DNA from 4 places in the Allobosea sp. BIWAKO-01 genome. Region 1 is predicted to be linked to each of the others. Evidence: riboswitches for the same ligand, from Rfam matches in the RefSeq annotation. Region 1 holds a riboswitch; each other region holds the start of a gene.

Region 1 (7,761 bases):
TGGACGGAGGGCGCACTGCGCCCAGAGGCCGTGATCGAGCGCCTTTCCCGGCTCGGCTTCAAGGCCTACCCCTTCCTGCCCGCCTCCGGGCGGGAGGACGACACAAGCGAGGAAAGGCGGCTGCTGCGCTATCTCGGCGTCGCCGGCTTCGCCTCGATGAACATCATGCTGCTCTCCGTCTCGGTCTGGTCGGGCAATAGCAGCGACATCAATCCGGTCACGCGCGACTTCTTTCACTGGCTCTCGGCCCTGATTGCCCTGCCGACCGCAGCCTATGCCGGCCGCCCCTTCTTCGAGAGTGCGCTCCGGGCTCTGCGCGCCGGCGCGGTCAACATGGACGTGCCGATCACCCTTGGCATCGTGCTCGCGCTCGGCATGTCGGTGGTGGTGACCTGGAACCACGCCGAGCATGCCTATTTCGACGGCGCGGTGATGCTGATCTTCTTCCTGCTGATCGGGCGCTATCTCGACCAGCTGATGCGCCGCCGCACACGCGACCTCGCTGGCAATCTTGCTGCGTTGAAGGCCGAAACCGCGACCCGGCTGATGCCGAATGGCGAGGCGATGGTGACGCCGATCGCGGCCATCGTGCCCGGCGACCGTGTCCTGATCCAACCAGGCGAGCGCGTCAGTGTCGATGGCATCATCGAGACCGGCTCTTCCGAAATCGACCAGAGCCTCGTCACCGGTGAAACCCTGCCGCATGCCGTCATGGCCGGCGCGCAGGTCTATGCCGGTACCGTGAACCTCTCCGGAGCGCTGACCGTCAAGGTCGAGGCTGCCGCCAGCGGCACGCTGCTCGACGAGATCGATGCCCTGATGGCGCGCGCGGTCGAAAGCCGCTCCCGCTATGTCAAGCTTTCCGATCGGGCCGCGAGGCTCTACGCCCCTCTCGTCCACGCTACGGCGTTCGCGACCCTGCTGGGCTGGATCGCCTTCGGCCTGCCCTGGCCCGAAGCGCTGATCATCGCCATCACCGTCCTGATCATCACCTGCCCCTGCGCCTTGGGGCTGGCGATTCCGGCCGTGCAGGTCGTTGCCGCCTCGGCCCTGTTCAAGCGCAAGGTCATGTTGAAACAGGGTGATGCGCTGGAGCGCCTCGCCGAGGCCGATATCGCTGTCTTTGACAAGACCGGCACGCTCACCTTGCCGGACCCCGATCTGGTCAATGGCGATGAGATCGACGCCGCAACCTTGCAGGCCGCCGGCCGATTGGCAGCCGCGAGCCGCCACCCCCTCGCCCGCGCCATCGCCCGTGCCGCCGGCCATCCTGTTCCGACGAGCGATGTCAGCGAAAATCACGGCGCAGGCCTGAGCGCGATCGTGGATGGGATCGAGACCCGTCTCGGCAGCGTCGCCTATTGCGAGGCCGGGGCCGAAGCCGCCATCGTCGCCGCGCACCATCCAGCCGCCTCCCTGATCGCCTGGCGCCATGGAGATGACTGCGCCGTCTTCGCGGTCGACCAACAAATCCGGCCGGAGGCACGCGACTGCATCGCAGCGCTGCGCGAGCTTGGTCTCGAGATCCGCATCCTCTCCGGAGACCGAAGCGAAGCTGTCGCGCCGGTCGCCTCGGCCCTCGGCATCACGGAGGCCGAGTCCGGCCTGCGCCCCGACGAGAAGCTCAAGGCCCTCGATCGGCTCAGCGCCAAGGGGCGCAAGGTGCTGATGATCGGGGATGGGCTCAACGACGCCCCAGCCCTTGCCAAGGCCCATGTCTCGATCTCGCCGATCAGCGCCACCGACCTGGCGCAGGCCTCGGCCGACATCGTCTTCATCGGCGACAGCCTGATGCCGGTCGCAGACAGCCTGCGGATCGCTCGCCGGGCCCGCAACCTCATGCTGGAAAACCTCTGGTTTGCGGTGCTTTACAATGCCGTCGCGGTGCCGATTGCCGTCGCGGGTTTCGCGACGCCGCTGGTCGCAGCCGTCGCGATGTCGGGCTCTTCGCTGGTGGTCACGCTCAACGCACTGCGCGCCGGTCGCGGCCTGCCGCGGCAGAATACGGGAGTGGCGTCATGAATATCCTGGTGATCCTGTTCCCCCTGGCGCTCGGTCTCGGACTGCTGGGGTTGGCTGCCTTCTTCTGGTGCATGCGCACCGGCCAGTTCAGTGATCTCGAGGGACCGAGCTGGCGCATCCTGAGGGATGACGACCTGCGATCGCCTGGCGACACCCGCATCAACGATCATTGACGCAGCAGCCATTCCGCCCTTACCTCGCCGGCGACGGTTCCCTTAGGGGATCAAAAGGGAATGCGGTGCGGATGGTTCGCCATTCAATGCCGTAGCTGCCCCCGCAACTGTAAGCGGCGAGCCTTTCGCCACACGCCACTGGGGCCCTCGGACCTGGGAAGGCGGCGTCAAGGCACCGACCCGCGAGCCAGGAGACCTGCCGTCAGCCGTGGTCACACGCGAACACGTTCGGACGGGGTGTTTCGATCGCTTGTTGAACCGCACGCTGGCTAAGGGCAGCGGGTGGGGCCTCGCGTTCGCGGTGACGTGCCACTGACGTCAACGCCCGAGGTCCCATCGTGATCCGCCCTCCCAAGGTTGCCCGGCGCAGCCGGCTTCTCATCGCCCTGCCGCTCCTCGTCTCCGCCGGCTCCCTCCCCGCCAGCCAGACCTGCGCCCAGTCAGCCACCGAATCGATTGCCCTCGACGAAATCGTCGTCAGCGCCACGGCCCGGCCCACGCCAGCCCGCGAAATCGCCAATTCCGTGACGGTCATCACCGCCGGCGATATCGAGCGCGAGCAACGCCGGACCCTGCCGCAGGCGCTGGCCGCCGTTCCCGGCCTCAATGTCGTGCAGACCGGCGGGCCGGGCGGGCTGACCTCGGTCTTCATCCGCGGCACCAACTCCAACCACGTCAAGGTGTTGATCGACGGCATCGAGGCCAACGACCCGGCGACCCCGAACCGCTCCTTCGATTTCGGCTCGATGCTGACCGACGACATCGAGCGCATCGAAGTGCTGCGCGGACCGCAAAGCGGCCTCTACGGCGCCAACGCGCTGGGCGGCGTCATCTCGATCACCACCAAGCGCGGCGAGGGTTCGCCGAAGCTGACGGCCCGCGCCGAGGCCGGCTCATATGGCACCTTCAACCAGGCGGTCGGCCTCAGCGGCGGCGATGATCGTTTCAACTACGCCCTCAGCATCGCCCATTTCAAATCGGATTCGACCCCGGTGACGCCTCCCGGGCTCGTTCCACCCGGACGCCGCAGCAACCCGAATTCCTACGACAACTGGACCTATTCGGCCCGGTTCGGCGTCGCGCTGTCCGATACGCTGTCGCTGAACTGGGTCGGCCGGTACACTGACGGCTACCTGCTCTTCACCGGCGATTCCGGCTTTCCGAGCACGCCCAGCGGCTTCCGCAGCAGCCAGGACTACAAGCAGGCCTTCACCCGCGGAGAGGTCGTCTGGGACCCGCTTGGTGGGCGCTTCGTCAATCGCTTCGGCCTGTCCTACAGCAATCAGGACCGCACCGGCCGCACGCCGAATGCGATTGGTATCCTCGGCCTGCCGACGGAAAACCTCGGCGAGCGCACCAAGGTCGACTGGCGCGGCGACCTGGAGCTGATGAAGGGGCAAACCCTGGTGATGGGCCTGCAATATGAGCGCGAACGGCTGGAAACCCGCGCGCTCACGGCATCCAACGGCAATACGGGCGCCTTTGCCGAACTGCAGTCGAATTTCGGCGACCGGCTCTTCATGGTCTCGAATATCCGCTACGACGATGACGAGACCTTCGGCGGCCACACGACGTATCGCTTCGCGCCGGCCTATATCGTGCCGGGGACCGAAACCAAGCTGAAGGCAAGCTACGGCACGGGGTTCAAGGCGCCGACGTTGAGCGAGCGCTTCAGCGATTTTCGCCCGGCCTCCAACTTCTTCGGCAATCCCAACCTGAAGCCGGAGGAAAGCCGCGGTTGGGATCTCGGCTTCGAGCAGCCCTTGCTCGCCGACAAGGTCCGTTTCGGCGCCACCTATTTCCACAACGACATCGAGAACCTGATCGTCACCAACGTGGCGCGGGACTCCTATGCCAATATCGGCAAGGCCACGACCAAGGGTGTCGAAGCCTTTGCCGCGCTCGAAATCTCGCCGCAGTTCAAGGTGCGGGCCGACTACACCTTCACCATCGCCAAGGACGACATCGCCCGGCAGGAACTGCTGCGCCGTCCCCGTCACAAGGCCAGCGTGACGGCGAGCTGGACTCCGGTTGACAAGCTCACCCTTTCGGCGACGCTGATCTATGTGGGTGAGCGCGTCGACGGAAACCGTGACTTCTCGATCTCGCGCATGCGGGCGCCGGGTGCGGCCATCGTCAATCTCGCCGCCGAGTACCAGGCGACGGACAGGCTCAGTGTCTTCGGTCGCATCGATAACCTGCTGGACAAGCGCTACGAGAACCCGGTCGGCTTCTTGGTGCCGGGTCTGAGCGCTTATGGCGGTCTGAAGGTAACGCTGTGAGGCGTTGGGCGGCCCGTGCGATGACCGGCAGCGCCGTTCTGGCGCTTGGCCTCTTTCTCGGTTTCGGCGGCCTGACGGCCGCCGAAACGCCGGCCAAGCCATCCCGCATCGTCTCGCTGAACATGTGCACGGACGAACTGGTGCTTCGGCTCGCCGAGCGCGACCGCATCGCCTCGATCACCTGGCTCTCGCAGGACCCGCGCAACGCCAACATGGCCGAGATTGCCAGGACCATTCCGGCCAATCACGGCCTCGTGGAGGAGGTGCTGAGCTACAAGCCGGACCTGATCATCGCCGGCGCCTATACGACGCGCAGCACCGTCGCGTTGCTGAAGAAGGCGGGCGTACCGGTCCGCGAGTTCGGGGTGCCGCGCAATCTCGCTGAAATGCGTGCCCAGATCGCCGAGATGGCGGCCCTGCTCGGCGAGGCGGAACGCGGCGCGGCCCTGATCGCTGCGATAGACCAACGCCTCGAGGCACTCGCGGCGAGCCCAATCGCCGGCCATCCCAGGGCGCTGGTCCTACGGCCGAACGGCTTCACGGTCGGGCGCGGCTCCCTGGTGGACGAGATCCTGACCCGCGCCGGCCTGACCAATCTCGCCGCCGAACTCGGCGTCGACAACTACGGCCAGATCGCGCTGGAGACGGTCGCACTCGGGCAGGCCGACATGCTGATCCTCAACACCACGCCGGGCGGGCCGCCCTCGCTCGCCCATGAGATCCTTCATCATCCGCTCCTGGCGAAGCTCGGCGAGCGGGTCAGGCTCGTCGCCCTCCCCTCGAAACTCTGGACCTGCGCCGGACCGGCCGTGCTCGATGCGATCGAGTTGCTTGCCGCCTCCCGCAGGCAAGGATCGCGCTCATGACACTGGCGGTTCAGGACAGGTTGCGGGCTACGACGCCGAAGCTGGCGCGGCTCATTCTCGTGCTGGCCCTGTTGATGCTGGCCATGATGCTCGTTTCGATGGCCGTGGGTTATGCTCCGCTCGACATCAAGGCCGCCCTCGCCGACGCCCTTGCCGGGCGGAAGACCCTGCCGGCGCTCGTCCTTGTCGAACTCCGCCTGCCGCGCGCGCTGCTCGGCGCGCTTGTCGGTTTCAGTCTCGGGCTTGCGGGCGCCGCCATGCAGGGCCTGCTGCGCAATCCCCTTGCCGAACCCGGAATCCTCGGAATTTCGAGCGCCGCCGCCTTCGGCGCAGTCGTGGTCTTTTACAGCGGCTTGTCAGCGACGATGGCGCTCGCCCTCCCCTTGGGCGGCATGGCCGGCGCCGCAATGGCGACGCTTCTGCTCTACGCCTTCCTGGGGCGCGGCGCCGGAACGATGACGCTGATCCTCGCCGGTGTCGCGATCAACAGCTTCGCCGGTGCGATGACCGCGCTTGCGCTCAACCTCGCGCCAAATCCCTACGCCGCACTGGAAATCGTATTCTGGCTGATGGGCTCGCTCGCGGACCGCAGCCTGCTCCATGTCTGGCTCGTGCTGCCACCGATGCTCCTCGGCTGGCTGCTGCTGCTTTCGACGGCGCCTGCCCTCGACGCCCTCACCCTCGGCGAGGACACGGCTAAGAGCCTCGGCTTCGACCTGACCTGGCTGCGCGCCCGGCTGATCGGCGGAGCCGCGCTCGCCGTCGGCAGCGCGGTCGCGGTCACCGGTGCGATCGGCTTCGTCGGCCTCGTCGTGCCGCATCTGCTGCGTCCGCTGGTCGGCAACCGGCCGGGCCGGCTGCTGCTCGTCAGCGGCTTCGGCGGAGCAATCCTGACGCTCGCCGCCGATACCGCGCTGCGCCTCGCCCCGATCCGACCCGAGCTGAAGCTCGGCGTGGTCACCGCGCTGATCGGAGCACCCTTCCTGTTCCACCTGATCCATCGCCTGCGGCGGGACGTCTGATGAAGATCGAAGCCTCGGGGATCTCGCTCGCGCTCGGTGGGAAGCCGATCCTGCGCGATATCGATATCGCGCTCTCGGCAGGCGAAATGGTCGGGCTGATCGGCCCCAACGGCGCCGGCAAGACGACCTTGCTGCGCGTGCTCACCGATCTCGTTGCGCCCGATTCCGGCGAGGTGCGCTATGATGGTTTGTCGGTTCGGAGCCTCGGGCGCAAGGAACTGGCGCGGCGCATCGCCTTCCTTGCGCAAGGTGGCGCAGTGCACTGGTCGATGCGCGCACAGGCCCTTGTCGGACTTGGCCGACTGCCGCATCGCCGGCCCTTTGCCGGGGAGAACGAGGCCGATCGCGCCGCAGTTGCGCGCGCCATGGCAGCGGCCGACGCCACCGCGTTTGCCGACAGGACAGTCGAGACCCTCTCGGGCGGAGAGCGCATGCGCGTGCTGCTGGCCCGCGCGCTCGCCGTCGAGGCGTCGATCCTGCTCGCCGACGAACCTCTCGCCGCGCTCGACCCGCTGCACCAGCTCGAAGTCATGGAGCTTCTGCGCCGGACCGCTGCCGGCGGCACCGGCGTGGCGGTCATCCTGCATGACCTGACCCTGGCCGCGCGTTTCTGCGATCGTCTCATCCTGCTCGATCGCGGCAGGCTCATTGCCGATGGTTCTCCCGCAACCGTCCTCAACGACGCCAATCTTGCTGCTGTCTTCGGCATCACCGCGGCCCGCGGCTCGGAAGTCGGCGCACCATACCTGCTGCCCTGGCGGCGCCTCACATCGGAACAGTCGTGACATGACAGCCCCTGACGACATTCGCGCGCTCCTGCGCGCCCATCTCGCCGACCCCGCCTCCCAGTGGAATCTCGGTACCTTTGGCGCCATTGCCGAGTTCATGCGCGATTCGAACGAACCTGTTGAGCATACTGATAAGACTCATCTCCTTGCGGCCACGACTGCGCGCGGCGGCATTGGCTTCGGCGACCTGACCGGCGTGACGCCCTTCGCGTCAGAATCCGCGACCGGCCAGGGCTGGAACCACCGTATCGCGCTCTGCCTGCCGCAGACCGCCTGCGCGATGAACCGGCGCACGGCCTTGACCGAACTCGGCCCCGACGGCGACGCGCTGCGCGAGCAGGATCGCGAGGGCCTCCTCTTCGACATGGGCCTCGATACCTTGCAGGTCGATATCTGCATCCGAACCAGCGCTCCGGCGCTGATCGACGCCTTGCGTGCCGCATGCGGCCGCCCGCTTTTCGAGGCCGGCAACGCCGCCATGGCTGCGATCGTCGCAGCCGGGCCGCATCGCGTCTTCATCACGCGCTTCGGCCGTTGCGAAGTCTACCAGCCAATCCCTCCGGCAGATGGCAAGAGCCCCGAGGGGCCCCATACCCATGTCCTGCCCA
Region 2 (7,761 bases), 650 kb from region 1:
ACCAGCGGCCGATGGCAGTTGAGCGCGAGCATCGGCACGCGCTGCTGTCGGCAGAAATGGAAGAGCGGCAGGTAGAGCTCGGGATCGAAACCCCAGACCTGTGCCCATTCCGACCGCTCCAGGAAGGTCGCGGTGTCCATCTCGCCCTCGACCCAGCCGTCTAGCACCGGCTGGAGCCGGCGCGGGAACATCTCGAAGCCGACCGCCATCTGCGGCCGCAGCGCGTGCAGGAACGCCGTGACATGGAGCTGCCAGCGATGGATCTCGGCGATGTCATGGCTCTCGCCGAGCAGCACGACGCGCTTCTGCGCCATCGTCCGCAGCAGATCGTGCTGGGCAATAGCCTCGCCGGTCTCCAGCAAGAGCCAGGTCGCGCGCGGATGAGCCAGAGACACCGATCCGGCGGTGAGGGAGGGCTCAGCCATGGGCGTTGCCGAGCGGAACGCCATCGAAGGCCGCGGCCGGGCCGCGCAGCACGAGGCCGAACGGCTGGCCGTCGGAATCATGCGCCGCAAGCTCGACCTCTGAGCCGACGACCTGCCGCAGCCAGCCTGCGACCGCACCCGCGCGCAAGTGAAGGTGGAAGTCGCCCTGCATGATGTTGACGAAGCCCATGGCCGGCTTCGGCTCCGGCAGCGCACCTCCCCAATGCTGGGCCAGACCTGGTTTCGTGAAATCGATCGAGACCGGCACGGCATTGCGCAGGATCGCGGCGAAGGTCGCGGCACCGAGATCATCCTGCGGCACATCAGGCGATCCGCCGCCGGCAGCGCTCTCGCGCTCGACCGGCTCCAGGGCCTCGCCGGGGCCGAATAGGGCAAGCGCCTTGTCGAAGAGCTCCAACCCGTCGAGCCCGATCAGGCTGAACAGCACCTCGCCGGCAGCGTCCTGGCACTCGAGCCGGGGCAGCACCCGGTCGCGCATCTTGCTGGTGCGGTCGGCGACCAGTCGGGTTACGACCGAAAGATCGAGCGTGCTGTCGTGGAATTCTCCTTCAAGGCGCGCCTTGGTCCCGTCGATCGTGACGGTGCCGACTACGCCCATGCGCTCATGCGTCGCGCCGCCGGAGCGTGCGCTCAGCATGACGCGGCCCATGGCGGGCAGGCTTGCCAGGATTTCGGCCGAGGGTTGCTTCAGCAGTTCGCGGGGATGTGTGGTGTTTGTCATAGGGGACTCCAAGGAAAGGATGCGACGCTCCGGGGTCTCGCTCGGAGCGTCGCGTGACTGACCGCAGCCGTTGCAGCCGCGGTCGCGAATTGGGTGGCGCTAAGTCGTTGCGTCTCAGAACTCGACTGAGGCTGCGAGCTTGAAGGTACGGCCAGCCGCGGTCTGCAGTTCGAGCGGATTGGTCGCGGCGACTGCGGCCGAAGCAGGAACCTTGTCGAAATTATAGACGTTCGAGAAATAGCGGCGATCGAAGATGTTCTGCACGCCGCCGCGGACGGTGATGTGCGAGGTCGGCTTCCAGTTCAGGAAGGCATCGAACACGGTGTACCCTGCCGGCTTGAAGATAGTCGGCGCGCTGGCGCGCGTGACGCCGGCTCCGAAGGTTCCGATGACCTCCGCCTCCAGCCCATATTCCGGCATCAGGTATTTCAGCCCGGCCACGGCGGTCAGGGGAGTGGTGGCATTGTAGGGCGTGGTCAAAGCGCCAGCGTCGGTCTTCTGCGTGCCGTACTGGTAGCTCAGCGCGACATTGGCGAGCCAGCGCTCGTGGAATTTCCACTCGGCTGATGCCTCGATACCGGAAATCTTCACGCTCGAGAGGTTGCGATAAGTCAGATCGGTCGAACCGGGGATCGGCGCGAAGTTCTGAATGAAGTCCTTGTAATCGGCATGGAAGACGCCGACCGAGAACCAGCCATTGTCGAAGCGACCTCGGAAGCCGGCCTCGTAGGACGTGACGCTCTCGGGCTTGAGATCGGGATTCGGGATCAGGTTCTGGGTGCCCATCGGCAGCGACGTATAGAGCTGCTGCGCGGTCGGCATCTTGAAGCCCTGGGCGTAGCGGGCATAGAGCGAATAGGTCTCGTCGAGCTTGAAGATCGTGCCGACCTGCGGGATCAGCTTATGCGAGTCGATCTCGCGCGGAGCCTTGCCGGGCACGATGACGTAACCTGGCCCAATGCTCGGGTCGATCTTGTAATTGGCGTAACGGACACCCGGCGTGATCGTCCAGCGACCATTCATCAGCTCGATTTCGTCCTGCAGATAGAAATCGTAGCGCGTCGTCGTCGCGTTGGCGAAGTTGAAACCGCCTGCAATCGTCGTGGTGGTGACGCCGGTCGACATGTTCCGGACGTCGTCGCGACGCTCGTAATCGGTTTTGGTGACGTCGCCCTGGAACCCGTAGGTCAGCCTGTGGAAGCTCGAGCCGAGTGCGAAGCTCGACTTGGCCTGGATGTCGAGCTGCGAGAATTGCTCGGAATAGTCGAGGAAGCCGCGCGTGAAGCGCTCCTGGTTATTGGCCTGCGTCTGGAACCGGTTATTGGTGACTTCACGCTTCTGCGGCGAGAAGGATGCCTGCCAGCGGATCGAGTCAAGGAAGCTCGAGCCGACATCCCATTGATGCTCGAAGGCGATGCGTTGGCGCGACTTCACCTCGTCTCGGATGTAGGGTCCGTTGCGAATGCCGGACGAGACGACGTTGTAGTCCCAGAGCTGGTTGACCTTTGAACTGTTGTCGAAATACTCGCCGGTCAGCTTGAACGTATGGTCAGTCGTCGGCGAGAAGACGATCTTGCCGAAGGCGTTCCAGACCGTGCTGTCGAGCGGGTTCAGCGTGTCGCAGCCGAGATAGCGCAGGCTCGGCACAGGGCAGCCCCAGCGGCCGCCATCGGCCCGGGCACGGCCAAGTTTGGCCTCCTCCGCTGTCTTCTGGCTCAGGCCGACAATGGCCTCGAGGGCAGGGGTGAGCCTGAAGGCTGCGATGCCGGTCTTGGTGAAGGAGCGGTCGAAACTGTCGTAACCGGCATCGAGACGCACGGCATAGGGCTTGTCCTTGCCCTTCAGCAGGTCCTGCGGATCGAGCGTACGATAGGCGACGATGCCGCCCAGCGCATCGGCGCCCCAGAGCACCGAGCCTGGCCCACGCACGATCTCGACACTCTTCAGGAAGGGCATGTCGACGAAGTTGCGGTTGCCGTCGGTGATGCGTTCGATCACGCGCGATCCATCGATCTGCATCTGGACGCGGTTGCCGCCGACCCCGCGGATCGTGAAGCCATCGAGGTTGCCGAACGGGTCGGTGCCGCTGGTGAGGCGGTTGACGCTGACGCCCGGCTGATAGCGCACGAGGTCCTGCATGTCGCGCGTCATGCGCTCGTCGAGTTCCTGCCGTGAAATGACGTTCACGACGCCGGGAACATCGAGAGCCTGCTTCTCACCACGCGTCGCCGTGACCGTAATCTGGTCGAGCGTGAACGCCGGTGACGCACTGCCGCCATCCGCGATAGCTTGAGAGTAACAAATCGTGCTTTGAAGAATTGTAAAAAGGAAAGCGGCTGAAAAATATAGTTTTGATTTGTTCTTCATTGGAAGACCCCAGTCCATTTGCGGGTGGATGTAGTCCTCCGTTGATAGGATTCGCAATTGTAAATTTAACACAGTGTTTTCTGATGCGACTTCATCTCGCAAAGTACATCTGCAATTTATAGTAGATGTAGATTCTAATTATTCTACTTTAGCAATCTCAAGGGAACTGCTTGCCCCGCATCGTCAGCGCGCAACCAGGGAACGTCCCGCAGTCGGGGGTAGCGTCAGTCGACGTAGAAAATGATATGGAGACATAAAGATGTCTTTATATTTCCATTGACCGCAGCGGCCATTTGGACCTAGGTTGGGCTGTCGTGGTTCTCCGGGTCTGTTTGCCCGGAGCTAAGAGGGAAGCCGGTGCGTCGGGGTCGCTATTGACCTGGGCAAGGCCGGCGCTGCCCCCGCAACTGTAAGCGGTGAGCCGCTGTCCAAGATGTGTCACTGAGGCCGGCAAGGTCTCGGGAAGGCCGGACAGCAGCGATGACCCGTGAGCCAGGAGACCTGCCTCGACGAATTGAACGTCCTCGGGCGGGGTGTCCCGGTGGAGCGCTTTGCGATTGCGCAGGCTCTTCGCCGGCGGAATCCTGGACGCGTCCGCTTTGGCCTTTGCCCCCAACTTTTGGGGTAAGCCTATGTCATCTTCACTTCCTGTCGCGACCCTTGGCACGCCGCGCATTGGTCCGCGCCGCGAACTCAAGTCCGCTCTCGAAAGCTATTGGTCGGGCAAGTCGACCGAAAAGGACCTGCTCGACACCGCCGCGGCATTGCGCGCCGCCAACTGGGCCCGCCAGAAGGCGCGCGGCGTCACTGTCATCCCGTCGAACGACTTCTCGTTCTACGATCAGGTGCTGGACACCAGCGCGATGGTCGGCGCGATTCCCGACATCTATGGCTGGAAGGGCGGTCCGGTCGGGCTGGCGACCTATTTCGCCATGGCGCGAGGTGCGCAAGGCGAGACCGAGCCGCACACCTCCTGCGGCCATGCCCACCACGACCACGAACATTCCCACGGCGCCCCGGCGCAGGAAATGACCAAGTGGTTCGACACCAACTACCACTACATGGTGCCGGAATTCGCGACCGGACAGCGCTTCGCGCTCTCCTCTCTCAAGGCGGTCGACGAGTACCGTGAGGCCAGGTCACTCGGCTACGACACTCGCCCGGTCCTGCTTGGACCGGTCACCTATCTGAAGCTCGGCAAGAGCAAGTATGCCAGCCTCGATCCGCTCTCGCTGCTCGGCGAGCTGCTGCCGGTCTATATCGATGTGCTGCGCCGCCTTTCTGCCAATGGCGCCGAATGGGTCCAGATCGACGAGCCTTGTCTCGTGCTCGATCTCGAAGAGGCCGCCTGTGACGCCCTGCGCCGGACCTACGCCACCATCGCCCATGCCTTGCCGCAGCTGAAGGTGATGCTGACGACCTATTTCGGTGCTCTCGGCGACAATCTCGACACAGCGGTCACGCTGCCTGTCGCCGGCCTTCATCTCGACCTCGTGCGCGCTCCCGCGCAGCTCAAGGAGGTGCTGGCCAAGGCGCCGCGTGGGCTCGTGCTGAAGCTCGGCATGATCGATGGCCGCAACATCTGGCGGGCCAACCTGCCGGCGCTGCTCGACCGCGTCGAGCCGGTTGTCGCCAGGCGCGGTACCGACCATGTCCAGATCGCGTCGTCCTGCTCGCTGCTGCACACGCCGATCGATCTCGATCTCGAAACCGATCTCGATTCCGACCTGAAGAGCTGGCTCGCCTTCTCCGTGCAGAAGATGGGCGAACTCTCGGTGCTGGGCAAAGCCCTCGCGGGCGGCCGCGACAGCGTCAGGGATGCGCTGGACGCCTCGGCGGCCGCAGCGGCGGCCCGAAAGGCCTCGCCGAAAGTCCACGACGCCGCAGTGGCTGCGCGTGTCGCGGCGGTGACGCCCAGCATGACGGACCGCGGGAGCCCCTTCGCCGCCCGCGCAAGATTGCAGCGCGAGCGCTTCAACCTACCGGCCTTCCCGACGACGACGATCGGCTCCTTCCCGCAGACAGCCGAGGTCCGCAAGGCCCGCTCGGCTCATGCCAAGGGCCTGATCACCGATGCCGACTATGAGCAATTCCTGCGTGAGGAGACCGAGCGCACGGTGCGCTGGCAGGAGGAGATCGGCCTCGACGTGCTCGTCCATGGCGAGTTCGAGCGCAACGACATGGTGCAGTATTTCGGCGAACAGCTCGCCGGCTTCGCCTTCACCAAACACGGCTGGGTCCAGAGCTACGGCTCGCGCTGTGTGCGGCCGCCGATCCTGTTCGGCGACGTCTCGCGGCCGAAGCCGATGACAGTCGGCTGGTGGACCTATTCGCAGTCGCTGACGACGAGGCCGATGAAGGGCATGCTGACTGGGCCTGTGACGATCCTGAACTGGTCCTTCGTCCGCGACGACATCCCGCGCAGTGCCTCCTGCCGCCAGATCGCGCTGGCGATCCGGGACGAGGTCATCGATTTGGAGAAGGCCGGAGCCGCGATGATCCAGATCGACGAGGCAGCGCTGCGCGAGGGGCTGCCGCTGCGCAAGAGCGAGTGGAAGGGCTATCTGGACTGGGCAGTCGGCAGCTTCAGGCTCTGTGCTTCGGGCGTCACCGACGCAACCCAGGTGCACACCCATATGTGCTACTCAGAGTTCAACGACATCATCGACGCGATCGCAGCGATGGACGCCGATGTGATCTCGATCGAGACTTCGCGCTCGAAGATGGAACTGCTCGACGCCTTCAAGACCTATCGCTACCCCAACGAGATCGGTCCCGGCGTCTATGACATCCATTCGCCGCGGGTGCCCGAGGTGGGCGAGATGACAAGCCTGATGAAACTCGCTCGCCTCCAGCTCGCAGACGAACAGCTCTGGATCAACCCCGATTGCGGCCTGAAGACTCGCAAATGGGAGGAGGTCAGGCCCGGCCTCGTCAACATGGTCGAAGCCGCTCGGTACGTCCGGGCCGCCGCTCGCTGAGCACCCGAGGCTCGTCGCGGCGGCGCAGGATGCCGCCGCGACGTCGCCGTCAAGCCGGCATCGCCTCTCCAGCTTCTCGGCAGGTCGGGGATCTCTGCGCGGTGGGCGAGGGGGACCGCGCATACAGCTCCATGCCGTGCTGCCTCACGTGAGGTGCCCGACGCTTGTTTGCGCCTCAGCAATTGACGCAGCCAACAGCAGTGCTATCCAAACGTCAGGAGGGCAGCCCTTGTCCGTGTGGCGCCAGAGAGTAGGTTCGAGCCGTTGGGTTGCGGTCGCCGTGGCCTATCTGCTCGTGCTCCAGGCGGTTCTGACGGGGCTCGCGTCCGGTGCCAATGCTGCGAGCATTGCTCTTGATCGCACGTTGGCCATAACGCTTTGCTCGCCGAGCGCCTCTTCACCGGTTGGCACGACCGAGCGTGGCACTGCGCAGCATGATCTGATGAGCGGCTGCGCGCTCGGCTGCGCTCATTCGGCTCAAGCGGATGCGCCGTCAGCAATTGGCTATCTGCCAGTTGTCTACCGGATCGCCGACCGGAACGCCTTCATCAGGCATTTTGACGCGCCCCAAGGCTTTGTCGCCGGCCGATCGCCTGCCAATCCTCGCGCACCGCCCGTCTGAGACCTGAGCAGGCCGCCATGCGTTCGCGCATGCGGGGCCGCTCTGTTGCGCGATCTCGGCTTCAAGGCCGACTTGCCCGCCATCCCCTGCAGATGTGCACCAGCTTCGCGGATCCGAGCATTCGGCGCGATGTCTGCCCTGTAAGCGAATGAAGCACGGGGCTCGCGCCTGCCATGCCTCGGATCCCCATGCCAGCGGTTCCTTTGCTGATCGCAATCTGTCCGAGGCCGTCGTGCCGGGATCGCCATCATCGGGCGGCACTCGCAGTCCGATGACCACACTCAAAGGCATCGAGCGTCACGGACGCTCTCACCAATCCGTCGCAGAGCCACTCTCACAGACCAAGGATTACGCCATGAAGACCCATCTCCTCGCAGCGATGCTCGTCACTCTGGGAACAACCGGTGCTCTCGCTCATATCACCCTCGAAACGCAGCAGGCTCCGGTCGGCTCGACCTACAAGGCCGTGCTGCGCGTGCCCCATGGTTGCCAGGGCGCCGCAACAACGAAAGTCCGCGTCCGGATTCCCGAGGGCGTGATCGCGATCAAGCCGATGCCCAAGCCCGGCTGGACACTGGAAACGGTGAAGGGCCCCTATGGCAAAGCTTTCGACTACTACGGCAC
Region 3 (7,761 bases), 3.1 Mb from region 1:
AGCCCCACTTCGCCGGAGGCATCGGCATGCACCAGTTCGGGCGGGAGATGGCCGAGCGTCACGGCCGAAAGCCGGCGCTTGGCAGGAGCCGCCTCGCCGGGATCATCGACGACATAGGGGTAGATCACCGGCAGGCCGCCAATCGCAAGCCGCGGCCAGCAGCTTGGCGAAAGAGCCACCGCCTTGCCGGGCAGCCACTCGGTCGTGCCATGTGTACCGAGATGGATCAGCGCGTCGGCATCGGCAACCCGCCGGAGGCCGAGATAGAAGGCGAGATAGGCATGGCCCGGCGGCGCATCGGGGTCGTGATAGCGCGCCTTGCGGTCGGGCGTCGTGTCGCGCGGGGGCTGCAGCGCAATGGTAAGACGACCATAGCGGACCGCACGGAAACGGAAGGCCGAGCCGTCGCAGGCGCTATCCGCCTCGGGTTCGCAATGGGCCGTGACGAGTGCCCGGCGTGCCGCGTCGGGAATCGCTGCGAGCCAGACGCGATACTCGGCGAGCGGGACTGCAAACTCAGCCGGCCCTTCAGTCAACGCCTGCATCAAACGCGTGTCGTCACCGTGAGCGAGGTGGCCATTCCGGCTCTCCCCTGGCGCGTCCGGGATCACAGTCAGCGCGGATGGGGCGACATCGTATCCGGCCTGCGCCAGCAGTTCGCAAATGGCCGCGACACTGGCTGGGGTATCGAGCCCGACTGCAAAGCCGGCCCGCCCTCCGCGCGCCGGGTAGTCGGACATCACCAGGGCGAGCTTGCGCTCGGCGGCCGGTTTGCCGGCCAGTGCGATCCAGCCCGACGTGAGATCGGCAAGGGCGGCCACACCATCGCGATCAGGAACCAGCCGGCGGCTCGTCAGGCCGGTCCGTCCGTCCGTCATCTCCGCCTTGAAGGCGACGGGAAGAGCGCCCAGCCGCCCGTCGAATTCCGGCAGGGCCACCTGCATGGCGAGATCGGCCCCGGAAAGCCCGCGTGGCGAAGCCTCCCAGGCATCGCGCGGACTGCCGACCGGTACCGCCTGCAGAATCGGGCAGTCGGCGGCATCCAGCACGAAATCCGCGCTGTCGCGGGCCGAGAACGCAGTGGTGGTGATGATGGCGGCGGGCTTGCGTGCGGCGATCAAGGCCGCAAGTTCGCCGGTGACTGCCGGGTCCTTCAGGCTCGTCAGGGCCAGGATCAACGGGGCATGGCCGCGCGCGCTCACTGTCTCTGCGATTGCCTCCGCCATGGCGGTGTCCCCGGCGGCGACGCTGGAGCGATAGACCAGGACCGGGACCAGCGCATTCGCGACGGGGCACTGCGAGAGCGCTTCACGCCATGCCAGCGGAGCACCGCCCGCGCCAAGGGCGAAGAGCGAGGGCAGAGGGATGGGGGCGAGGTCGGACGCATCGCCTTCACCGCGAAGGAACGCATGCACCCGTCCGAGTAGCCGGCGCATATTCTCCGCACCGCCGCCGGCGCGGAAATAGGCGAGGAGCTCCGCAGCGAAACGCGGTTCGACGGTGCCATACTCGGCCAGCCGCTCATCAGGCCGGTCGTCGCCGGGCAGCACGACGAGCGGTATCCCGCCCCGTCGGCAGATTTCCGCAAGCTGCTCGATGCCGTAACGCCAGTAGTCCAGCCCGCCGAGACAGCGGATCAGCACGAAGCGCGAATGCGCCACCGTCTTCTCGACGAGAAAATCGACGGAGAGTGGGTGCTTCAGCCGGCGCAGCGAGGCGAGCCTGACAGCGAGCTCGCTTGCGCCGGCCGCGGCCGCCAGCGCCGAAAGGTCGCTGTCGGCGAATGAAAGCACCAGCACATCCCCCGGCGGCAGGGCGAGATCGACGGCATCTTCGCCGTCGTCGAGCCTGATCTCGCTTGAGGGGAGGAGGTGCATGGCTCAGCCCGCGAGGGCGGCCTCCACGGCCTTGCGATCGAAGCCCTTCAGGCCAATCACCACGAGCCGACCATCCTTGGCTTCGCCGGCCGTCCAGGCCCGGTCGTAATGGTGGCTGACCCGGCGGCCGACGCCCTGGACGACGAGCCGCATCGGCTTGCCCGGAATCGCGGCAAAACCCTTCAGGCGCAGCACGCCGTCGGCTTCAGCTGCCCTGGCAACGCGGGCCGCCAGCTCCTCGGGGGAGGTCGCAGCGGCGAGAGCGAAATCAAGGCTCTCGAAATCGTCGTGGTCGTGGTCCTCGGCGCTCTCGTGATGCGAGGGGCGTCCAGCGAGGTCGGCCTCGGCAGCCGCGTTGAGACCGACGATCAAGGCAGGCTCGACCTTGCCATGAGCCGTCTCGACGATCTTGATCGCCTTCGGCAGATGCGCGGCGATCTCGGCCTTGACGCGTTCGCGGCCGGCTGCATCGACGAGGTCGCTCTTGTTGAGCAGGATCAGGTCGGCGCAGAGGATCTGGTCCTCGAACACCTCTTCGAGCGGATTGTCGTGCCCGACCGCGGCGTCTTGGGCCGCCTGCGCGGCGAGAGCGTCCGGATCATCCGCGAACTGGCCATCCGCCACCGCCGGTCCGTCGACCACGGCGATGACGCCATCGACCGTGACGCGTGACCGGATGGCCGGCCAATTGAAGGCGTTGACCAACGGCTTCGGCAGGGCAAGCCCCGACGTCTCGATCAGGATGTGCTCCGGCGGGTTCGGCCGGTCGAGCAGCTTTTCCAGCGCCGGCACGAAGTCGTCGGCGACGGTGCAGCAGATGCAGCCATTCGGCAGTTCGACGATGTCCTCCGCCGTGCAGCCGGAAATGCCGCAGCCGGCGATGAAGGAGCCGTCGAAGCCGAGATCGCCGAACTCGTTGACCAGCACGGCGATGCGCTTGCCCCCGGCATTCTCCAGCAGGTGCCGGACCAGTGTGGTCTTTCCGGCGCCGAGGAAGCCGGTGATGATCGTGCAGGGGATCTTGCCCAGCGAGCGGGCTTGGGGAGCGTTCATGATCTCATCCTTGTTGGCGCGCCGGGAGAGGCGGTACGCGCGCGACCACGCCTTTGCGGAACGAAGCGGGTCTTTCTTTCCAGGGAACGATACCGTTTGCGCTGGCTGCAAAGCTCGCAGCTGCGTTAACGATTTCGGCGATATGGCTGTCTGCGTCGAGATCGCCGATCAGATAGGTCCATTTGCCGTCGGCCGCTAAGGCGACGGTGCAGGGGCGATTGCAGACCGCGAGGCAGTCGACGGGTTCGACCGGAAGCGTCCCGCCGTCGCGCGCAATGCGTTCGCGCAGCGCCTCGGCAAAACCAAGTCCGGGCTGGTCGTACCCCTCCGGCAGGTCCGCCCGCGCGCGCCGGCAGGCGACGCAGACGAAAATGGTGACATCGCCTTCGGGCATAGGCCGGTTCCTTTGCTTCCGGCGCGATCCCGTAGGATCGCGCTCAGCGTCAGGCTTTGGCCAGGGCTGCGGCACGGCGCGTCGCCCAGGGCCAGAGCACGCCGACGGCAAAGCCGGTGGCGAGCCAGAGGGCGGCCTGGAGCGCGAGCGAGAGCGCGGCGAAATGCGCTGCAATTTCGGCCGGGACCTTGCTCTCCGGGGCGGCAGGATGTGGTGCGCCGATCAGATGGGGAACGAGCATGGCAAGCACGGCAAGCGCCCGCAGCCAGCTCGTGTCTGCCCGCAGGAAGACCCAGAGGCCGCCGGCGGTGACGAGCGCCGTGGCGATCCACCAGGCCTGGCGGTGGAGAAGTTCGGCCGACGCGCTGCCGGGTAGTTCCGGCGCGAGCCCGGTCGCCGGCACCAGGCCGAAGGCCAGGAAGCCGCAAGCCGCCCAGATCAGTGCGGTCCGTTCCGTGATGGCATCGCCCGCTGCGATCATGCCGCCGAGCAGCAGGGCGGCAAAACCGATCGCGGTCGCAATGGTGACGATGGTGGTGAAGGCAGTGCGCTGCAAGCCATCCTGTGGCTTCCACTCGGCGTGGTCGGCTGCGTCGGCGCCGCCATGGGCAAGGACGATCCTGGCATCGCCGGTGAAGCTGGCGTGCTGAAGCTCGGCTGCGCGCAACGCCGTCTCAAAGGTTTCCGCCTTGAGGATCAGCGGCGTGGTGGTGACATGCTGGAGTGCTGCGACCAGAAGCCCAGCAAGAAGCCCGGCCAGAAGACTGACCGTGAGAACACGATTGACCATGGTGTCTTTCCCTCAGTGGCAGGGAAAGGCGAGGGTGTGGCGCGTGTCGTGGGCTGCGTTGTGAACGCTGGTCGAATGGGCGAAGCCGACGGTGAAGATCAGGGCCGCGCCGAGTGCCAGGGCAGCTGCGACAGCCTTGACGCGCTCGGAAGCGCTGGCCTGGGTGGTGATCGAAGCCGTATTCGTCGTCATCTCGGTCTCCTTGGCCACCCCGCCGGCAGCCCGTTGGATTGCATCACTCGCTGACGGCAGGTCTCCTGGCTCGCGGGTCCGGATCTCTCGCCGCCTTCCCGGGACAATCCCAGTGGCCGATGGCGCGAAACTCGCCGCTTACAGTTGCGGGGGCAGCCGCGGTATCGCACCGCGTTCCCTTTTCACCTCGTTGCAGAGGCACCGTCGGGGATGATCATTAGCCATCTGCACGGTGCTGTGCAATGCAGCGATCGTGATTGCGAGCGCAGTGAAGCGATGTGATCTCTTGTGGCCGGTCCCGGCTTGCTTCGCTGCGCTCGCCAGGTCCGTTCCTTAGGCTGATCTTCCCTGGGCTGAGATTTTGGCAGTGGCAGCGATCCTTTCCCCTCTCACCCTCGTTCTGGGCGGCGCCCGCTCCGGCAAGAGCCGCCATGCCGAGGCCCTGATCGAGATGGTGCCGGCGCCATGGATCTATCTCGCCACGGCGCAGGCCTATGACGATGAGATGCGCGCCCGGATTGTCGAGCACCGCGCCCGCCGGTCGAAGGAGTGGATGACCGTCGATGCTCCGCTGGAGCTGGCGGAGGCGATCCGCGCGGTTCCCGCGGGGCAACCCGTTCTGGTGGACTGCCTGACGCTCTGGCTGACCAACGTGATGCTGGCGGAGCAGGATGTGGCGGCTGCAGGCCGAGGACTGGTCGAGGCCTGCGTCGCGGCGCGAGGCCCTGTGGTCCTGGTCTCCAACGAGGTCGGGCTCGGTATCGTGCCTGAGAATGCGCTCGCCCGACGGTTCCGCGACGAGGCGGGGCGGCTGCACCAGATGCTTGCGGCGCGGGCCGACCGGGTGATCTTCATGGTCGCCGGTCTGCCGATGCAGGTGAAATGAGCAGGAGGTTCCGATGACGATCGATGCTGACGAGGCCGCCCGCCACAAGGCCAAGATGGAAAAACGCAAGGCGGTGCAGGACGCCGAGGTCGCCGCCAAGACGATCGAAAAGGGACTCCTGATCGTCAATACGGGACCAGGCAAGGGCAAGTCGACTGCCGCCTTCGGATTGATTCTGCGGGCTCTCGGCCATGACTGGCGCGTCGGGGTGGTGCAGTTCATCAAGGGCGCCTGGGCGACGGGTGAACGCAAGGCGCTCGACGCCTTCGGCGATCGCATCGTCTGGCACACGATGGGCGAAGGCTTCACCTGGGAAACGCAGGACAAGGCCCGCGACATCGCGGCTGCCGAGCGCGCCTTCGCCAAGGCGAAGGCGTTGATGGACGATCCGGAGATACGCCTGCTCGTGCTCGACGAGCTCAATATCGCGCTGCGCTACGACTATCTGCCGCTGGCTGAGGTGGTCGAGACATTGGCGAGCCGGCGCCCCGATCTGCACATCGTCGTCACCGGCCGCAATGCCAAGCCCGAGTTGATCGCCGTCGCAGACCTCGTCACCGAGATGACGCTGGTCAAGCACCACTTCGCGGCAGGCGTGAAGGCACAGGCAGGGATCGAATTCTGAGGCTAACGCATCGACCCGAAACGTGAATTGCAGCTTTCGGGAAAGTCGACGCAAACACAGAGGCTGAGATCGTCGGTCCCGATGCAAGGTCCGGTCCGACGAACTAGAGGGCGAGCGCGGTGACGGCCCCCGCAACGGCGAGCCCCCACAGGAGCAGGCACGCCCTCCGATAGAGAGCGAGCGCCCGCCGGATATCCGCCGCGTCCGCTTCGGCCCGGCCGTCCCCCATCCAGCCGTCATCGATCCTGACATCGCCATAAACGCGAGGCCCCGCCAGCCGGAGGCCGAGCGCACCCGCCATCGCGGCTTCCGGCCAACCGGCATTGGGCGAACGATGATGGCGGGCATCGCGTCGGACAGCTCGCCACGCATTGGCGGAGTCTGACCTTCGGTCGAGTGCGGCGGCTGCGGTCAGCAGCAGCGCGGTGAGACGAGAGGCGGGAAGGTTGACGAGGTCGTCGAGACGCGCCGCCGCCCAGCCGAAAGCGAGATGGCGCGGTGTCTTGTGGCCGATCATCGAATCGGCGGTATTGATCGCCTTGTAGAGCGCGCCGCCCGGCAGGCCGCCGACGCCGAGCCAGAGGGCCGGAGCGACGATCCCGTCCGAGAAATTCTCGGCAAGGCTTTCAATCGCCGCGCGGGAAACCCCGGCTTCGTCGAGGGTTTCGGGGTTGCGGCCGACAATCATCGAAACGGCCGCGCGACCGCCGGCGAGGCCATCCCGCTCCAGCCCTTCGGCGACGCGCGCGACATGCTCGTGCAGGCTGCGCTGTGCGATCAGGCTGGAGGCGAGCAGTGCGAGCGGTAGCCAGCCAAGCGGGCCGAGGCCGCGGCAGAGCAGGGTCAGCGCCCATGTGATGGCGAATGTGGCGGCAAGCAGCAGCGCGAGGGCGAGGCTGCCGGCCGCCTTCCGCACCATGAAGGAGGCGCTCTCGCGATTGAGCATCCGGTCGAGCCAGGAGATCAGCGCACCGATCCAGGTGACGGGATGGCCGATCAGCGCATACAAGCCCTGGGGATAGCCGAATCCCGCCTCGATGATCAGCGCGGCGGCGAGAAGCGGCAGGGAATCGGACAGGCTCATGCGGGGCGGGAATGGCTGAGGCGGCGGGCAAGGTCTGGCATGGTGGCGATCTGGCGCAGGCGAAGGCGCTGTTCCCGGAGGCGCCCGAGCCATGGATCGATCTTTCGACCGGGATCAATCCCATCCCCTATCCGGTTCCCGAGCTGCCGTTAAGCCTCTGGCAGCGCCTGCCGGGAGTGCGGGACGAGGCGGCATTGCTTGCTGCGGCCCGCGAGACGTACCGGGTGCCCGAGACGGCCGGCATCGTCGCGGCGCCCGGCACTCAGATACTGATCGAACTGCTGCCGCGTCTTGCGAGCATCGGGCCGGTCGCCGTGATCGGTCCGACCTATGCCGAACATGCGGTGGCCTGGCGCAAGGCGGAGATGGACGTGCGGGAGAGCGCAACGCCCGCGGAGGTAGGCGGCGCGGGCGTGGTCGTGCTGGTCAATCCGAATAATCCCGATGGGCGGGTGATCGAGCGCGCGCAACTCACGGCGGTTGCGCGCGACCTGGCCGGACGAGGCGGGTTGCTCGTCATTGACGAGGCCTTCATCGATTTCATGCCCGAGGCGAGTCTGATCCCGGATCTGCCACCGGCGACGCTGATCCTGCGCTCCTTTGGCAAGACCTACGGGCTCGCCGGCTTGCGTCTGGGTTTCGCGATCGGCGAGGTGCGCCTGACGGAGGTCTTGCGGGCGGCGCTCGGTCCCTGGGCCGTCGCGGGGCCGGCGCTTCATATCGGGGCGCAGGCGCTCGGTGACTCGGACTGGCTCGCGGCGGCCTCTGGTGCCCGGGCCAGCGATGCCGCCCGTCTTGATGCCCTGCTGGCGTCGCGAGGTGTGATTGTCGGCGGCACCTCCCTGTTCAGGCTGTTGGCG
Region 4 (7,761 bases), 640 kb from region 1:
TAGTCGGTGACGCCGGCCCCAACGCTTCGCTGCATCGTCATCTCTTTCCACCTCAAAAGGGTTCGATCAGGTATTCGATGCGCCTCCGGCCCGATGCGGCGCGGCGGATGGAAACCGCGACACCAAAGACATGCTGGATCAGCGCTTCGGTCATCACGGTTTCCGGCGTCCCGGCATCGACCAGCTTGCCCGCATGCAGCACGGCGATCTCGTCGCAGAAAAGCGATGCCAGGTTGAGATCGTGCAAGGCCATGATGCAGGTGATACCCAGGCGCCTGATCAGGGTCAGAATCGATAGCTGGTGCTGGATATCGAGATGGTTGGTCGGCTCGTCGAGGATGAGTTCACTCGGCATTTGCGCCAATGCGCGCGCGATATGGACGCGCTGGCGCTCGCCGCCCGATAGCGTGTGCCAGAACTGGTCATGTCGATCGGCCATATCGACGCGTGCCAGCGCGGCCTCGACCGCGTCTTCGTCGGCCGCTGTCCAGGACGCGAGTGCGCCGCGATGCGGGGTCCGTCCGAGCCTGACGACGTCGCATACGGAGAGCTGGATTTCGGTCGTCGCCTGCTGCTCGACAAAGGCCAGGCGCCGGGCGAGGTCGTGCCGCGACAAGGTGCCGATCTCGCGGTCATCCAGCGTCACCACGCCGCTTGCAACCTTGCGCAGGCGACACAGCAGCCTCAACAGGCTCGACTTTCCCGAACCGTTGGGGCCGATGAGACCGAGGATCTTTCCGGGTTCGGCGTGCAGCGTCACGCCGTCCACGATCATGCGCCCTCCGGCGCTCCAACGGACGTCGCGCGCGGCCAGTGTCATGCCGGTCGCCTTGCGCGATAGAGTATGAAGGCGAAAGCCGGGGCGCCAAACAGCGCCGTCACGACGCCGATCGGCAGAATCTGCTGCGGCACCAGCGTCCGCGACAGGATGTCGGCCAGGATCATGAAGATCGCACCGATGATCAGGCATGCCGGGAGCAGCCGGGCATGGGCCGGGCCCGTCAGGAAGCGCGCCGCGTGGGGTATGACGAGACCGACGAACCCGATCGTGCCGACGATGCTGACCATGGTCGCGGTCATGACGGCTGTCGTCACGAACAGCACGATGCGCACACGGGTCACCGCCACGCCCAATGCGGCAGCGGCATCCGCCCCGAAGGCGAACGCATCGAGCGCCTTTGTATGGAAGATACAGACGGCGAAGCCCGCGAAGGCCACTGGCGTGGCGAGCCAGACATCGGGCCAGCGCACGCCCCCGAAATTGCCGAGGAGCCAGAACATCACGCCGCGGGCCTGTTCGGCACTGGCCAGCGTGGTGACGATCGTCGCGGTCGCCGCATTGAAAAGCTGCGATCCGGCGACGCCTGCGAGAATCACACGGTCGGTCGCGCCGCCGGCCCCTGCGGCGAGCAAGGCGACGATGACGAGCGCGGCAATGGCGCCGAGGAAGGCACCGCCGGATATGCTGAGCGCAGCGCCGCCGAAGCCCAGGATCATCACCGCGACCGCACCCGTCGAGGCTCCGGCCGAGATCCCGAGGATATAAGGTTCTGCGAGAGGATTGCGCAGAAGCGCCTGCAGGATCGCGCCCGAAAGCGCGAGCGCACCGCCGCAGAGGGCCGCCACCACAGCCCGGCTCAACCGGTAGTCGAAGATGACGCCCTGCTGGATCGCGCTTACGGGGTAATCGAGATCGAACAACCCGTTGCCGACGGCCTTGAAGACCGTGGCAAGCGGGATCGACATTTCGCCGATCGTCACGGCGAGCGCGATCGCGAGTATCAGCAGGGCGAAGGCGAGGATCGCTACTGCGCCCCTCGCCAACCAGTTGGGCCGAGCCACTCCATGGCTCACTTGGTGAGGCCGAAGCTCTTGATGCCGTTGGCCAGCGCCTCGATACCGTCGATCGTATCAAGCCCGGCCCTGGTCGCGCCGACATCCATGATCACGATCCGCTGCTGCCGGCTGGCGTCGAGCTTGCTCGCAACCGCGTCGGTCTTGAGGAAGTCGAGCTTGAGATTGATGTCGTCTGCCGGGAAACGCCGGCGATCCATCTTGACCACGACGATGACGGCAGGGTTGGCGGAAGCGACCGTCTCCCAACCGACCAGCGGCCATTCCTCATTGGTGGTGATGACGTTCCGGGCGCCGAGCTTCGACAGGATATAGGCAGGCACGCCATTCTTGCCGGCCAGGAAGGCGTCCCCCTTGATGTCCTTGCTGGAGAACCAGACGACGACAGGAACATCCTGCGGCTTGATCCCGGCAACTGAAGCGACCGCCTTGTCCTCGCGCGCCTTCAATTCGGCGACCAGAGCTTCGGCGCGATCGGAGACATCGAAGATCTGCCCGAACTCGCGAATATTGCGGTAGACGAGTTCCATCGTGAACATCTGCGTGCGAACGCCGTCGCCAGGCCCGGAATTGTCCTTGCCGACGCAGTCGGTGGGCGAGACGTAGGTCGGCACCTTCAGCTTCGCAAACTGGTCGCGCTTGCCGACGATGCCGTTGGGACCGATGTGCCATTCGAACATCGCAGTCACGAGGTCGGGTTCCTGGGCGACGACCGCCTCGAAACTCGGATCGTTGTCGGCAAGCCGCTTCACCTTGGCGTTGACCGCCTCATAGGGCTTCGCAACAGGGCTGAACCACACGGCTGTGCCCACGACCTTGTCGCCGAGCCCGAGTGCGTAGAGGATTACGGTCTGCGTCTGTCCGACCGCCACGACGCGCTTTGGCGCCTGGTTGAACGTTATCGTCTCCCGGCAATTCTCCAGCGTCAGCGGATACTGCGTCGGCGCGGCCAAGGCCGCTCCGGACATCGACATGCCGATGGCTGCGACGAACGAAAGGCAAGAAAGGCGTGCGGCGCTGCGCATTGAAGTCTCCGATAGCGTCGAGCGGCGGCATGCCTCGCGAGGCGCGGGGCCCTCGCATGGCTGACCCTGTAATGTAACAGTATTACAATTTTGATAGACTGCTCGATACGTCTGCGTCAAGCGCTCTGCCGCGGCTGCGACGGCGTGGTTCAGCATCATGGACATGGAATTCATCGCTCCCCGAGATGACGAGCCGGGAGCTTGAGCGGATAGGTTCGGGGGTGTCGGTCCACGACCTGCCGCCGACGCAAATCCCCCCGGACACCCCGCCCGAAAGACGCTTCTGCGATCAGGGCAGGTCTCCTGGCTCGCGGGTCAGCGCTGGCTTCGCCCGGCCTTCCCGGCGCGAGAGCGCCAGTGGACGATGGGAGAAGAGCTCGCCGCTTACAGTTGCGGGGGCAGCCTCGGATTCGGCGCAGGGCGCCTCACCGAATTCCCTCTTAGCTTCGGGCCTGGACCCGAGGAACCTTGATCGCGGCCGACCATAGAGGGGCCCAAGGCGGCGTCAAGCTGCAGGCCAGTCCGTTGGAGGCTCTGATTGCGCATGACGACGCGATTATCGAGATTGAGCCGCCTGCTGACGGAGTCCTGTAGCGCGGTGGCCCATCTTTCTCGGCCTACTCCCAGCTCAGGGCGCCGCCGTTCTGGTATTCGATGACGCGGGTCTCGAAGAAATTCTTCTCCTTCTTCAGGTCCATCGCCTCGCTCATCCAGGGGAACGGGTTTTCCGTTTCCGCGAAGACCGGCGCGAGGCCGAGCTGCGCGCAACGGCGGTTGGCAATGAAATGCATGTACTGCTCGCAGAGCGCAGCATTCAGGCCGAGGAAACCGCGCGGCATGGTGTCCCGGCCATAGGCGGCCTCGAGTTCGGCAGCGTCGCGGATCATGCCGCGCAGTTCATCCTGGAAGGCCTTGGTCCAGAGATGCGGGTTCTCGATCTTGATCTGGTTGATCACGTCGATGCCGAAATTCAGATGAATGCTCTCGTCGCGCAGGATGTACTGGTACTGCTCGGCGATGCCGACCATCTTGTTGCGCCGGCCGAGCGACAGGATCTGGGCGAAGCCGGTGTAGAACCACATGCCCTCGAAGATCACGTAGAAGGCGACGAGGTCGCGCAGGAAGGCCTGATCGGCCTCGGGCGTGCCGGTCTCGAAATCGGGATCGTCGAGATGCTGGGTATGCTTCAGGGCCCAGGCCGCCTTGTCGGTGATCGAGGGCACCTCGCGATACATGTTGAAGAGCTCGCCCTCGTCGAGGCCGAGGCTCTCGACGATGTACTGGAAGGTGTGGGTGTGCACCGCCTCCTCGAAAGCCTGGCGCAGCAGGTACTGCCGGCATTCCGGATTGGTGAGATGGCGGTAGATCGCCAGCACGATGTTGTTGGCGACGAGGCTTTCCGAGGCCGCGAAGAAGCCGAGATTGCGCTTGATCGCACGGCGCTCGTCGTCGGTCAGCCCGTCCTTCGACTTCCACAGAGCGATATCGGCCTGCATCGAGACCTCTGTCGGCATCCAGTGGTTGTTGCAGCCGGCGAGGTATTTCTCCCAGGCCCATTTGTACTTGAGCGGCAGGAGCTGGTTCACATCGGCGCGGCAGTTGATCATCCGCTTCTCGTCGACGCTGACGCGGCCGCCGGAGCGATCGATCTCGCCGAGGCCGGTGGCATCGGCATGGGTTCCGCCGGCCGCGGCCGGATTGAGATCGAGGGCGGCGGCAGGCTTGCTGTCTGACCAGTCGAGCATGATGAATATCCAATCGGGTCTGAATGTCATGGCCGGGTCTGCCCCGGCCGTCCGTATCGTTCGCTATCGGGCAGGGTCGGGCATCCATGCGCGCCGCGAAGGCGAGCGTGGACGCCGCGGCTGCCTCACTGGCAGGCTTCGCAGGTCGGATCGTCGATCGAGCAGGCGTTCGGCACGGCCATGCCATTGTCGAGCGGGATGTCGACGAGGATCGGCTTGGCCGCGACGGGGACCGTCGCCGACACCGCATTGAGCTTGCCGTCAGTGCCCTTCAGCGTCGACTTCTCGACATGGGTCGCCGAGAGCGCGCGCAGGTAATAGGTCGTCTTCAGACCGAGCCGCCAGGCGAGGCGATAGGCCTCGTCGAGCTTCCTGCCGGAAGGCTGCGCCATGTAGAGATTGAGCGACTGGCCCTGGTCGATCCATTTCTGACGGCGTGCGGCGGCGCGGATCAGCCAGCTCGTCTCGATCTCGAAGGAGGTGGCGTAGAGCGCCTTGAGATCGTCGGGGACGCGGTCGATCTGACTGACCTTTCCGTCATAGTATTTCAGGTCCGAGACCATGACCTCGTCCCAAAGATCGCGCGCCTTGAGATCGCGGACGAGGTCGGCATTCACGACCGTGAAGTCGCCCGACATGTTCGCCTTGACGTAGAGCTGGCTGTAGGACGGCTCGATCGACTGCGAGACACCGACGATGTTGGAGATCGTTGCAGTCGGGGCAATCGCCATGCAGTTCGAGTTGCGCATGCCGGTGGTCTTCACCCGCTCGCGCAGGCTGTCCCAGTCCAAAGTCGTCGAACGATCGAGCTCGACATCGCCGTCGCGGGCGTCGGAGAGAATGTCGAGCGAGTCGATCGGCAGGATACCCTTCGACCAGAGCGAGCCCTCGAAGCTCGGATAGCGACCGCGCTCGGCGGCAAGATCGACCGAGGCCGAGATCGCAAACCAGCTGACCGCCTCCATCGAGCTATCGGCGAAGGCGACGGCGCCCTCGGACGCGGCGGGCAGGCGCAGGATCTGCAGCGCATCCTGGAAGCCCATGATGCCGAGGCCGACCGGGCGATGACGCAGGTTCGAGCGGCGCGCCTCGGGGATCGTGTAGAAATTGATGTCGATGACATTGTCGAGCATTCGCATCGCGGTCGCGACCGTCTTGCCGAGCCTGGCCCGGTCGAGCCCGTCGGCCGTCACATGGGCTGCCAGGTTGATCGAGCCCAGATTGCAGACGGCGACCTCGTCGGCCGAGGTGTTCAGCGTGATCTCGGTGCACAGGTTCGAGGAATGCACGACGCCGGCATGCTGCTGCGGCGAGCGCAGGTTGCAGGCATCCTTGAAGGTGATCCAGGGATGGCCGGTTTCGAACAGCATGGTCAGCATCTTGCGCCAAAGATCGAGCGCGTTCAGGCGCTTGAACACCTTGATCTCGCCGCGCTCTGCCTTGGCTTCGTAGGCCTCATAGGCCGCCTTGAACGGCTTACCGTAGAGATCGTGGAGGTCGGGCGTCTCGTCGGGCGAGAACAGCGTCCACTGACCTCCGGCCGCGACCCGCTGCATGAACAGGTCGGGGATCCAGTTCGCGGTGTTCATGTCATGGGTACGGCGTCGGTCGTCGCCGGTGTTCTTGCGCAGGTCGAGGAACTCCTCGATGTCGACATGCCAGGTTTCGAGATAGGCGCAGACGGCGCCCTTGCGCTTGCCACCCTGGTTGACGGCGATCGCGGTGTCGTTGGCGACCTTGAGGAAGGGAACGATGCCCTGGCTCTCGCCATTGGTGCCCTTGATATGGGCGCCAAGGCCACGCACCGGCGTCCAGTCATTGCCGAGCCCACCGGAATATTTGGCCAGCAGGGCGTTGTCCTTCACCGCCTTGAAGATGCCGTCGAGATCGTCCGGCACCGTGGTCAGGAAGCAGGAGGAGAGCTGCGGCCTGAGGGTTCCTGCGTTGAACAGGGTCGGCGTCGAGGCCATGAAGTCGAAGGAGGAGAGCAGGTCGTAGAAGGCGATCGCCCGGGCCTCGCGGTCGATCTCGCGGATCGCCAGACCCATCGCGACACGCATGAAGAAGGCCTGCGGCAGCTCGAAGCGATTGCCTCGGACATGCAGGAAATAGCGGTCATAGAGCGTCTGGAAGCCGAGATAGTCGAACTGGAGGTCGCGTTCCGGTTTGAGCGCCGCGGCAAGCCGGGCAAGATCGAAGCGTCCAAGCTCGGGATCGAGCAGCTCGTTGGCGATGCCGGTCTTCACATAGGCGTGGAGATAGTCGCCATAACGTCCTGACATTTCTGACTGTGTCGCCTGTTCCGGCCGGCCGGAGACGAAGCTCAGCGCCTCGCGGCGGAGCTTATCGAGCAGCAGGCGTGCCGAGACCTTGGAATAGTTCGGCTCGGTCTCGACGAGGGTGCGCGCCGCCAGGATCGGCGCCTGCGCCAGCTCATACTGGCTGATGCCGTCATAGAGGTTACGCTGCGCTTCGCTCAGCACGGCTTCGGCCGAGACGCCGTCGAGCCCGGCGCAGGCTTCGCGAATGACCGTGGCGAGGCGCGCCGCGTCGAGCGGCACGAGCGCGCCGTCGGCTGCCTCCATGCGCAGCACCGGTGCGGTGGCGACCGCAGGCTTCGCTTCCGCCTTGGCGCGGGCCCGCTCCTGGGCTCGCTCCTCGCGGTAGAGCACATAGGCGCGGGCGACCTTGTGGTGTTCGCTGCGCATCAACGCGAGTTCGACCTGATCCTGCACATCCTCGATATGGAAGGTGCGGCCGGCATCGGCGCGCCGCGTCAGCCCGGCGACGATCTGCTGGGTCAGCTCCGCGACGATGTCGTGGATCCGGCGCGAGGCAGCGGCGCTGCTGCCCTCGACCGCCAGAAACGCCTTGGTCAGCGCGACGCTGATCTTGGAGGCATCGAAGGGGGTGACACTGCCATTGCGGCGGATCACCTGGTAGCCCGGTTCCGCGGTCGATCGCGCATCGCTGCCTTGCGACGCGATCGGGCTGAACGTCTCAGGGCGGATGGTATCGGTCGCGAGGGACATCGGCTTTCAAACCCCAATCTGTAGGGGCAAGGGCCAGGCGGAGTCGCAACGGAGAATGTCGCGGCGACGAGCGCCCGCAGACATGACCAAGCGATCCACCGGGAC

Evidence for each region. Region 1 has a riboswitch for cobalamin ahead of BIWAKO_RS21475 (TonB-dependent receptor plug domain-containing protein). Riboswitches for the same ligand answer to the same signal wherever they lie in the genome.
Region 2: it holds a riboswitch for cobalamin, as region 1 does, so the genes downstream of both, metE (5-methyltetrahydropteroyltriglutamate--homocysteine S-methyltransferase) here and BIWAKO_RS21475 (TonB-dependent receptor plug domain-containing protein) in region 1, are expected to answer to the same signal.
Region 3: it holds a riboswitch for cobalamin, as region 1 does, so the genes downstream of both, BIWAKO_RS06670 (CbtB domain-containing protein) here and BIWAKO_RS21475 (TonB-dependent receptor plug domain-containing protein) in region 1, are expected to answer to the same signal.
Region 4: it holds a riboswitch for cobalamin, as region 1 does, so the genes downstream of both, BIWAKO_RS24510 (ABC transporter substrate-binding protein) here and BIWAKO_RS21475 (TonB-dependent receptor plug domain-containing protein) in region 1, are expected to answer to the same signal.

Annotation. Positions count from the first base shown of each region.
Region 1 is NZ_BCQA01000001.1:4,590,776-4,598,536, reverse strand. Features, by position in the region: gene BIWAKO_RS21485 (heavy metal translocating P-type ATPase) at 1-2,022, shown strand, start outside; gene ccoS (cbb3-type cytochrome oxidase assembly protein CcoS) at 2,019-2,195, shown strand; cobalamin riboswitch at 2,213-2,413, shown strand; gene BIWAKO_RS21475 (TonB-dependent receptor plug domain-containing protein) at 2,534-4,477, shown strand; gene BIWAKO_RS21470 (ABC transporter substrate-binding protein) at 4,498-5,343, shown strand; gene BIWAKO_RS21465 (FecCD family ABC transporter permease) at 5,340-6,365, shown strand; gene BIWAKO_RS21460 (ABC transporter ATP-binding protein) at 6,365-7,150, shown strand; gene BIWAKO_RS21455 (DUF6925 family protein) at 7,152-7,761, shown strand, end outside.
Region 2 is NZ_BCQA01000001.1:5,245,120-5,252,880, forward strand. Features, by position in the region: gene BIWAKO_RS24555 (ChaN family lipoprotein) at 1-425, opposite strand, end outside; gene BIWAKO_RS24560 (hypothetical protein) at 418-1,167, opposite strand; gene BIWAKO_RS24565 (TonB-dependent hemoglobin/transferrin/lactoferrin family receptor) at 1,282-3,552, opposite strand; cobalamin riboswitch at 3,833-4,057, shown strand; gene metE (5-methyltetrahydropteroyltriglutamate--homocysteine S-methyltransferase) at 4,167-6,515, shown strand; gene BIWAKO_RS24575 (hypothetical protein) at 6,796-7,137, shown strand; gene BIWAKO_RS24580 (YcnI family copper-binding membrane protein) at 7,493-7,761, shown strand, end outside.
Region 3 is NZ_BCQA01000001.1:1,464,691-1,472,451, reverse strand. Features, by position in the region: gene cobN (cobaltochelatase subunit CobN) at 1-1,877, opposite strand, end outside; gene cobW (cobalamin biosynthesis protein CobW) at 1,881-2,930, opposite strand; gene BIWAKO_RS06680 (DUF1636 family protein) at 2,935-3,324, opposite strand; gene BIWAKO_RS06675 (CbtA family protein) at 3,374-4,114, opposite strand; gene BIWAKO_RS06670 (CbtB domain-containing protein) at 4,127-4,306, opposite strand; cobalamin riboswitch at 4,345-4,527, opposite strand; gene cobU (bifunctional adenosylcobinamide kinase/adenosylcobinamide-phosphate guanylyltransferase) at 4,668-5,192, shown strand; gene cobO (cob(I)yrinic acid a,c-diamide adenosyltransferase) at 5,206-5,817, shown strand; gene cbiB (adenosylcobinamide-phosphate synthase CbiB) at 5,921-6,901, opposite strand; gene cobD (threonine-phosphate decarboxylase CobD) at 6,913-7,761, shown strand, end outside.
Region 4 is NZ_BCQA01000001.1:5,227,014-5,234,774, forward strand. Features, by position in the region: gene BIWAKO_RS24495 (class I SAM-dependent methyltransferase) at 1-35, opposite strand, end outside; gene BIWAKO_RS24500 (ABC transporter ATP-binding protein) at 53-820, opposite strand; gene BIWAKO_RS24505 (FecCD family ABC transporter permease) at 817-1,842, opposite strand; gene BIWAKO_RS24510 (ABC transporter substrate-binding protein) at 1,851-2,879, opposite strand; cobalamin riboswitch at 3,156-3,365, opposite strand; gene BIWAKO_RS24515 (ribonucleotide-diphosphate reductase subunit beta) at 3,497-4,624, opposite strand; gene BIWAKO_RS24520 (ribonucleoside-diphosphate reductase subunit alpha) at 4,750-7,656, opposite strand.